3 regions of the Paenibacillus sp. FSL R10-2788 genome follow, and region 3 is predicted to be linked to each of the others. Evidence: riboswitches for the same ligand, from Rfam matches in the RefSeq annotation. Region 3 holds a riboswitch; each other region holds the start of a gene.
The links. Region 3 has a riboswitch for cobalamin ahead of NSQ50_RS03790 (S-layer homology domain-containing protein). Riboswitches for the same ligand answer to the same signal wherever they lie in the genome.
Positions count from the first base shown of each region.

Region 1 (3,199 bases), 160 kb from region 3:
CATTTTCCGTCACGTGATACAACATACATCCATCCGTCATAACCACCAAAGCTTCCAGCAGCAATACTTCCGATGCCAGTCACATAACTGCCCGAAGGATTCGTGATCGGCAAGTTCGTTTGAAGCGCCAGCTTCTCTAACGCTCCAAGTGCGTTGCCAGCATAGGCGTACCCTTGTGCCAACGTGGCCCGTGGTCCCTCAATCGTTACAGGAGCGTAGATGAGTGAGCTCTGAACGGAGGATTTGGAAAAATCGTATAGCTTACTGTTGCTTCCTTTATACAGCAAATTATACGCAACCAGCGCCTGAAGTCCTTGCTCTGTCGCCAGAACATTACTGCTTCCACCACGGCTATGGGTGAAGCTACCATCAGCTAGACGATAGCTAAGCAGGTTCTCCATTAGATCCACTTTGTTTTTGGTGTATTCTAATCCACTAGGATCAACTCCGAAGGATGTGAGTCCAAGGATTGCTTGTGCGCTACTTTCAGCACTGTCACCGTAACCCCCATGGCTATCTTGAGCTGCAGATAACCAAGCTACGGCTTGTAGCCCTGCTAAGTAGGCTTCAGGATTATTTTTATGTGCCGCCAGAGCCGTCAAGGTTATCGCTGTCATATCAGACTCACTTGCGCCCGAGGTTAATGCAAAGCCCCCATCCGGATTCTGTTTGGAGAGAATCTCCGTAAGGAGCTTATCCGCCGTCCATTTCGCGTCACTTGGGATATTATATTTACCAGAATCCAGCGCAAGTAAGGCATATACCGGATTATTTAGCGTCTGTTCACTGAGCTTGCTGTTATTATAAATTTTCTCAATCAGATTATAGCCAGGAGTCGTTCCGTTACCAGCAAAGCTAGTAGGATCTGCACCAATCGCTCTCACTGCGAGCACGATTCGAGCATAATCGGTTACATTGGCGAAATTGCCAGCTGCATCCTTTACTTTTTTCTCAAGCTCTGAATGGTAACTGGCTGGCAGCTTATATCCTGCTTGCGCTAATCCAATAGCTTGCCAATCCGATTGCACGCCACCTTTCAAGAGATATTCTGCAGCCGCATAAGTCGCATCCGCAACATTAATCCGCTCCGCAGCAGTTGCTTCCAGACCGGAGCCAGCGCTCGCTTCTGCAAATATTTGTCCTGCCGGAGCAAGAGATGTTCCTAGAATTGAAATGACCATGAATAAGGCCAGCCCAAGTGCTACAAACTTGGAAGACATGATTTTCTTCATTGTTTAACCTCTTTCTGTATAAGAATGGGTACTGCTGGGAATAAGACGCATAACATAAAGACCGCCCCTTTGGAGGGCGGTCAGGGAAGATTACAAATCGAGGCTCCGGCGCTTGCTTCCTGCCGATAGTCCATCTGTATATGTTCCACATTCTTACCCCACGAAGAATAGAAACGCTCACAAAAAAGGCAGGTCTCCTGGCTAATGCTTCATCGCTGTTCTTCACCTTCCCACCCTACCTTCAGGGCAGTGGCTTATAGAAGAAACGCTCCGCACATACAGTGGCGGGACCACGCCGGACTCATGCACCGGACTTCCCTTTTAAGCAGACGACTAGATTGATAGAGTCTGCACCTTTTCCAGTATGTAGTATCTTATTTTGACATCCATAATCATATCTATTAATACATAGCATGTCTATAGAAAAGCTTAGTATGGGCAGCAAAAAAATGAACAGCAATACACCACCTGCCGGTAGGTATTGCTGTTCAGAAAGCTTGTTATTCGGCTGTTCCTTCCGGACTTGCAGTTGGGGAGGGTTCAGCACTTGAATCAGAAGCTGGTGGAAAATTAGGGTCGGGATCTACGATCAATGTAAATCTTCCGGCCTTGATCATACTTTTCTCTAGAATTGTCGCTCCAGGCTCCAATGTAACCTCAACCTGATAGGATGGTTGTTCACCTTCAGTCACAGCTGTTGCGGAAGGCAACCCAGTGCTGTCCTCAGTATCAGAGGAAGGCGTAGGAGACGGAGAAGCATCAGCTACTGCGTTAGGAGCATCTGCACCTTCTGCTGTTCCTCCAGTAGTGCCAGCGGCATCTGAATCGTCAGCGGCGTTTCCCTCATCCGTCCCATCCGTTGACGGCACTGGACAAGTGCCATTCGTAGCAGCGACCTTAAAGCTTTTATCTATCTCTGTAGACGAAGACATTAAACTAATCTCAGTCGGTTGAAACTGCACACAGTCATCTGCACTTGCGAAGGTGAACACCAATATGCTGCTCCCCTTATCTCCTTCGTCGCTCTGATCCTTCAAGTATACTGAAGCCGGAGGCAGCTCATTACCTGCACTCTGAACAGGGGTCGGCTCAGGGCTTGTCCCCGGCAGAGCCGTCTTCGTATCATCCGGGCGTAACATACTGAATACGATAATTGCAATAATCACCAGAATACCCGTAATGGAGCCGGAGATTAAGAGTCGAAATCGGCTGCGGCTGATCCAGCGCGCCAGCGGGGAAGCCAGTTGGGAGCGGGCTTCATTGTACACATTTTGCAGAGCAGGCCGAGCTGCCGCGACATAGTTCTTTCGGAATTCCCGATTCTTGAACGCTTCACGATCACTGCTCAGGAAATACTTCAGAATCGCCTTACGGTAACCCGGTTGCAGCTTTTTATTCGAAACCGTAAATAAAGGATTGCCTTGCGACCAAGCAAAAAACCGATAGATGATTTCTTTGTCGGAACCGGATTTACGCTTTAACAGCTCCAGAAGCGCATCGTAATCCAGCGGACCCCCTTCACGCTGAGTTGTATAGTAAAAGGCTAGCGGAAGCCGTTCAAAGGGTTCCAGAACACGCGCCTCTTTTAGCAAACGACGACCCAGTAGCTGCACATCGTCTAGTTCCTGCGGAGACAATCCTGTAAAAATCTCTTCATTCGGCTTCTCTTCACCAAACCAGCGGTAAGCTGCACGCAGCGCATTCTCTTTCTGCTTGCTAATCCTATCCAGTGGCGGCTGCCAATCGACAACATTACCATACCGTAAAAAAACTACCTCCAGAAGCTCCTCCTGCGTCATATCGGAAAGCGATAAGCGGTTCAGTAAGAATCTATCTGCTGAAGCAGCAAGATCCTGCATTAGGGAGAGTGCCTTAGGAGCAACTCCTGTTCCTTTGCGGCGATCTTTTTCTGCCTTATCTACAATTTCATGAATTTCCGCTACAGAAGCCACCGGATCATGTTCCAG
Region 1 covers NZ_JBBOQA010000001.1:1,029,728-1,032,926, reverse strand. Annotated here, with positions in the region: gene NSQ50_RS04430 (DUF4430 domain-containing protein) at 1-1,232, opposite strand, end outside; cobalamin riboswitch at 1,403-1,605, opposite strand; gene NSQ50_RS04425 (GAP1-N2 domain-containing protein) at 1,733-3,199, opposite strand, start outside.
Region 1: another riboswitch for cobalamin. It lies ahead of NSQ50_RS04430 (DUF4430 domain-containing protein); the one in region 3 lies ahead of NSQ50_RS03790 (S-layer homology domain-containing protein).

Region 2 (3,199 bases), 4.0 Mb from region 3:
ATTGCTGCCACTGCTGGATCACTACTGGGTGCAGTAATTCTCTATTATATTGGCCGATTATTGGATGTGAGCCGGTTAGAGAAACTGGTTGAACGCTGGGGGGGTCTAATTCGCGTTACTAAAAAAGATATCCACAAGGCTGACGCCTGGTTTGATAAATATGGCTATTGGACTGTATTGTTTTGTCGGATGGTTCCGCTGGTCCGCAGTCTGATTTCGATTCCGGCGGGAATGTCAGGTATGAAATTTGGAGTATTTATGATCTTCACAACGATTGGCACATTGGGATGGAATTTGCTGCTTGTGCTTATTGGCGCGGCTTTGGGCGAATCCTGGGAAGACATTGCCATGTACATGGATGTGTACTCCAATGTGGTCTATGTACTAATTGCTGGCGGATTAGTTATTCTTGGGTTTCTGTACTTCCGCAAACGCAGCCGGAGAATGAACACTGAGGGCTAAGCGGGTGGAGGACTGATAATAGAAATGACTATTAAAAAGGAGGGAAACACATGGAGCTATTAACGATTATTAAAGCCATTATTTTGGGGCTTGTTGAAGGTTTAACCGAATTTGCTCCAGTATCCTCCACGGGTCATATGATTATTGTTGATGATATGTGGCTGAAATCACAGGAGTTATTTGGACAATATACGGCAAATACCTTCAAAATAGTTATTCAACTGGGTTCTATATTAGCGGTTGTTGTGATTTTTAGAAATCGATTCATTGATCTGTTGGGCTTAAGGCGTTTCAGCCGTAAGCAGTTGGACCCTGTAACAGAGAAGCTACCGCAGTTAGAGCAGGGCGGGCACCTCAAGCTGACACAGGTTCTGGTAGGGTTAGTGCCTGCAGGTGTGTTAGGTGTTCTGTTTAATGATTATATTGATGAGCATTTATTCTCTACCTCAACGGTGTTAATTGGTCTAGTGATCGGGGCTATATTAATGATTATTGCGGATCTGTTTGGGCCGAAGAAGATCAGAACTGAGAGTGTAGATCAGATTACATACAAACAGGCACTTGGTGTAGGTCTTGTACAGTGTTTTTCGTTATGGCCTGGATTTTCACGCTCGGGCTCGACGATTTCTGGTGGCGTAATCCTCGGGATGAGCCATCGTGCCGCTGCTGATTTTACGTTTATTATGGCAGTACCCATCATGGCAGGTGCCAGTCTGTTGTCACTGATGAAGAACTGGCAATATTTCACCATGGACGCGCTGCCGTTTTTTATTGCAGGCTTTATTAGTGCCTTCCTATTTGCGCTGTTATCGATGCGTTTCTTCTTAAAACTGATCAATCGTATCAAGCTCTTACCGTTTGCTATATACCGTATAATTCTTGCTGCTGTAGTATATTTCGTATTTTTCTAAGTCCGTTATAAGGAATCGATATAACAGAAGCCCCAGTAATCTATTGCAGATTGCTGGGGCTTTCACGTATGATGACATCAGATTAAGACACTCAAATGATGAATGATATCGGAGACAGGTGCTGACCGGAAAATAGTAATTCGGTAGGCTTAATAGGGAAATTCGGTTCGAAGCCGATGCGGTCCCGCCACTGTAACGGAAGAATCTCGAGCAACAGAGGTCACTGGCAATTTACTACTGCTGGGAAGACTGCTCAAGATGTTGACGCCGCTAGCCAGGAGACCTGCCTGTTTCAACAGCACTGCTTCACCTACGGAAGATAGGGAGGTGTTAGACGTTAACCATGGGTATATCATGGGCGTCTTTCCCTTTGACTTTTTTAGGGAAGGGCGCTCTTTTTTATAGGAAAGCAAGTAGTTTTGGAGTTTGAAATAAGAGATTGAAGAGGGAGTGTATCGAAATGACGAATAAGGTAAAAGTAAGCAATCTTGGATATCCGAGAATCGGAAAGAACCGCGAATGGAAAAAGGCACTGGAGGCATTCTGGCAGGGGAAAATAAATGAGGAGCAATTCCGCTCCGAAATGGCAGCAATCCAGCTGCAGCATTTGAAGACCCAGCAAGAAGCAGGAATTGAGCTTATTCCGGTAAATGATTTTACATTTTATGATCATGTGTTGGATGCGGCTGTTATGTTTGGAATCGTACCTCCACGGTATGCGTATGATGGCGGCGACATCGGGCTTGATCTTTATTTTGCAATGGCCCGTGGTAATGCTGAGGCTACTGCCTGCGAGATGACCAAATGGTTCAATACGAACTATCACTATATCGTTCCAGAGATCGGCACACAAACACCACGCCTGACTGAAAACAAACCTCTAGCGGCTTATCGTTTTGCTAAATCGCAGGCAGGGATTGAAGGTAAACCGGTACTTTTAGGTCTGTATACCTTCCTTAAGCTGTCCAAAGGTTACGCAGCGGCAGATATCGCCAAGATTGCTGCACGTTTTGTTCCAGTCTATGTTCAACTGCTACAGGAACTGAAGCAAGAAGGGGTAAGCTGGGTACAAATCGATGAGCCAGCGATTGTTACAGGCATAAGTAAAGAAGAATTAACACTGCTTAACTCGATATACACAGACATTGCCGGCTCCGTGCCGGGCTTGAATATTATTTTACAGACGTATTTTGAAGCTGCTGAGCCGCTGGAGGCACTGCTAGAGCTGCCTGTTCAAGGCTTGGGTCTTGACTTTGTGCACGATGGTGGAACGAATCTGGCTTCCATCGAACGTCTTGGCTGGCCGAAGGACAAATGGCTGGGTGCCGGAATTATTGATGGACGGAACATTTGGCGTTCCGATTTAGACGCTAAGCTGCAACTGGTAGAAAAGCTCAGCGTTCATGTACCGCTTGATCGTCTTATTCTTCAGCCTTCTTGCAGCCTGCTGCATGTCCCAGTCACCGTTCAAGGTGAAGTGAAGCTGAAGGCGACAGTTAAGAATGCGTTAGCCTTTGCCGATGAGAAGCTTAAAGAGCTTAGTCTGCTCGGAGCAGCCGTCGCAGATAAAGGAGAAGCTTCTCAAGCAGCGCTGGCCGCTAGTCGTGAAGCTATTGCAGCGTTCCGCGCACTACCTGAGCGTGGCCGTAAGGATGTGGCGGAGCAAGTGCTTGCACTTGCAGCTCTACCAGACCAACGCAGTCTGCCTTTTGCTGAGCGCTTAAAGGTGCAGCAAGAGAAATGGCAGCTTCCACTTCTGCCAACCACTACAATTGGTAGCTTTCCGCAGACAGTCGAAGTGCGCCAGGCGAGATTGAAATGGCGTA
Region 2 covers NZ_JBBOQA010000001.1:4,906,596-4,909,794, reverse strand. Annotated here, with positions in the region: gene NSQ50_RS21905 (DedA family protein) at 1-462, shown strand, start outside; gene NSQ50_RS21900 (undecaprenyl-diphosphate phosphatase) at 513-1,373, shown strand; cobalamin riboswitch at 1,473-1,678, shown strand; gene metE (5-methyltetrahydropteroyltriglutamate--homocysteine S-methyltransferase) at 1,834-3,199, shown strand, end outside.
Region 2: another riboswitch for cobalamin. It lies ahead of metE (5-methyltetrahydropteroyltriglutamate--homocysteine S-methyltransferase); the one in region 3 lies ahead of NSQ50_RS03790 (S-layer homology domain-containing protein).

Region 3 (3,199 bases):
GGATTTCCGCACGATCTGATAGAAGGAGTTATTGAGTTCAGTAAGCATTTGCTCCATTTTTGCTTCGTCTGTGCTTCCACCATCGGTGAACCGAGGTTCATTTATGCTCTCGAACATCAGCTTATCGGATTTGTCCTTAAAGCGATCGGCAATTTGAGTCCAGGCTGCATTATAACGCGCCAGCGTTTCATCGTGTTTTTCTTCCATATGGCTTACCCATAGCCAGGAATCATGATGGACATTAATCATGACATAAAGCTTGGCGTCCAGTGCCCAGCCGACAACTTCTTCCACACGGTCGAGGTAGGCTTTTTCTAGGGTATAGTCTGGTGCCGCACCCATGTGAGTATCCCAGGTCACAGGAATCCGAATACTTTTATAGCCTTGAGCGGCGATCTTTTTAATAAGTTCTTGGGTCACACGAGGATTGCCCCAGGAGGTTTCGTCCTCACCTGTAGCATCTAAAGTATTACCGAGGTTCCATCCGGGCTGCATTTCGTCTACATAGGATTGGATCTTACTCTTTGGCGCTGCCTTAGCTTGTTGCTCATCCTTAGTTGCAGCTGCAGCCATGGATGAGAACAGAGAGAGCAGAAGAGCGGTGACAAGTGTCAATGATAAGAAGGATTTCTGGATTCGCGTAGTCATTGAATTCTCCTTTGTGAGATAAATTTAGGATGCTTGGACCTGGCTTTGACGCTGTACTTGGTGGTTAGATGAACACGAACACCTCCAATGTTATTTTTGTAAACGCTTTCTGAATATACCCTAACATAGAATTCACTCAGCGAGTACCTTACTAATTTGTGGCAAATTCATATAAGAATTAGTGATTTAAATTAATTTTCCCCACAGTTGGATAAAGAAATTATTTAAATATCCCTACTCGTAGAAATTGGTTATTCAATAGGATTATCTCTAGCTGCCCGTTATACAAAAAAGAAATATAACATGACAAAAGCATATATATTAGATATGATGAAGCATGAAAATTTAAAATTAGAAATAGGTGCCAACTATGAATGTTGCGGAAGTACAATCATAGAGTGGTTAAATGGAAAGCGGGTGTGAATCCCGCGCGGTCCCGCCGCTGTGAAAGAGGAGTCCTTGCAAAATGCCACTGGGAAACTGGGAAGGCAGCAAGGGTGATGATACTTGAGCCAGAATATCTGCCTTTTTCTGTTACACCATCAAACTCTACGATCGATAGAGAGGTGCTTGAATAGTGTTTGCCAGCTAGTATTGTGGTTCACTATCTTAACCTCTTGACGTTTATGTTGAGTGGTTTTTTTGTGGTTATAAGAAAGTTTATTCTGTTTTTTTATCATAGGTATGAAGGGAAGGGTTATGGAAAAATGAAGAAAAATAAGTTTTTAGCGTGGTTACTCATTGTAGCTGTATTTATTACGACATTCTCTACAAGTGTTATCCCGGCTCAAGCAAATGGAGCAAGCTCTACTCTTAAAGGGTACGTAACTGTAGCCGTAGAGAAATTCACCGTAGGCCAAGGGTATATTAAGGAACCTATTAAAGTTCCGATTTATGAAGGCGATAATGGCGCATCTTTAATAACACGTGCGCTAGGAGATGGGAATTATAGATATTTAGGAAATATAGATAGTGGTTTTTATTTATCAGAAGTTAAAGATAGTGGCAGAAGCGAAGTCAATATTCCACAATATATTTTAGATATGATTTCAGCTGATGGGAATACAGTCGGCACTAAAGCAGACCCAGAGTGGTTAAGTCAGTTTGACTATACTTCCATGTCGGGTTGGATGTATGCAGTAAATAATGTGTTTCCTCCGTTTGGGATGACCGATTATAAGCCTCAAGACGGTGATATCATTCGAACTCAGTTCACCACTTATGGCTATGGTTCTGATCTTGGCGGCTGGGGAGAAATCCCAGTTCAACTTGCCAATAAGGATGCTTTAACTGCGGAAATCGCCGAGATTAACAGTGACCCTAATAAAGAAACTATTTTGGACAGACCAGTAGTACAATCGGCAGTTTATCAAGCCTATTCCGTGCTCGAAAATATGGCAAGCTCTCAAATAAGTGTAGATCATGCGCTTGTAGGGCTTAACCATGCATTAGATATAGAACCCCCTGTTATTACTGTAAGTGGCATACAAGATAAACAGGAAGTATCTAATAAAGATATAAGCTTCAAAGTAGCTGTCACAGACAATGTATATAGTGACATCATTCCAGAAGTGAAGTTGAATGGTGTTACTTTATCACCTGCGAATGGGGAGTACAAAGCTTCTCTGAATTCAGGCAGTAATGCAATTACTGTAACGGCTCTTGACGGAGCTGGAAACAAAACAAATGTAACTTATCAAGTTACTTACAAACTGGAAACTACAGTTGCCGTCAAACAACAGTTAGATAAAAGCCTTGCCTATATTCTAAACACTGTAAAGAATCCGTCGTTTGGTACAGGTAGTGGAGAATGGTCGATTCTATCTTTAGCACGGGCGAACTATACAGTGCCTAACGGTTATTACGATCTTTATTACAACAATGTAGCAACAAAAATAGCATCGATCATTAAAGAGGATGGAAAACTCGACGCCAATAAAAGCACAGAGAATTCCAGAGCGATTCTAGGGCTTACCTCTATCGGAAAAGATATCACAAATGTTGCGGGATATGATCTGAGAAAAGCACTCGCTGATTATCAATATATCCAAAAGCAAGGCAATAATGGTCCGATTTTTGCTCTGATTGCGCTAGATAGCCATAACTATGAGATCCCTGTAGTTGATGGAGTTACAGAACAGACCACAAGAGAAAAACTAGTTCAGTACATTTTAGATAAAGAGGTTAAAAAAGGTACAGCAGAAGCTGGTGGCTGGGCATTAGGCGTAACCAAAGCCGATGTCGATATGACTGCGATGGCGATGCAAGCTCTTGCACCTTATTATGCAACCCGAGATGATGTAAAAGCCGCCGTGGATCGGGCCATCCAATGGCTGTCCGATAACCAAAACAATCAAGGCGGATTTACAAGCTGGGGAAGCACTAGCAGCGAAAGTATCTCACAGGTAATTGTGGCCTTAACTGGTGTAGGCGTAGATCCGCACACTGACACTAGATTTGTTAAAAGTGGAAATTCGCTTATTGATGCATTGCTTAGCTTTGCTGCACCTGAGGGTGGATTTAAGCATATCCTCACAGGCAAAGTAGACAA
Region 3 covers NZ_JBBOQA010000001.1:865,263-868,461, forward strand. Annotated here, with positions in the region: gene NSQ50_RS03785 (cellulase family glycosylhydrolase) at 1-648, opposite strand, end outside; cobalamin riboswitch at 991-1,191, shown strand; gene NSQ50_RS03790 (S-layer homology domain-containing protein) at 1,356-3,199, shown strand, end outside.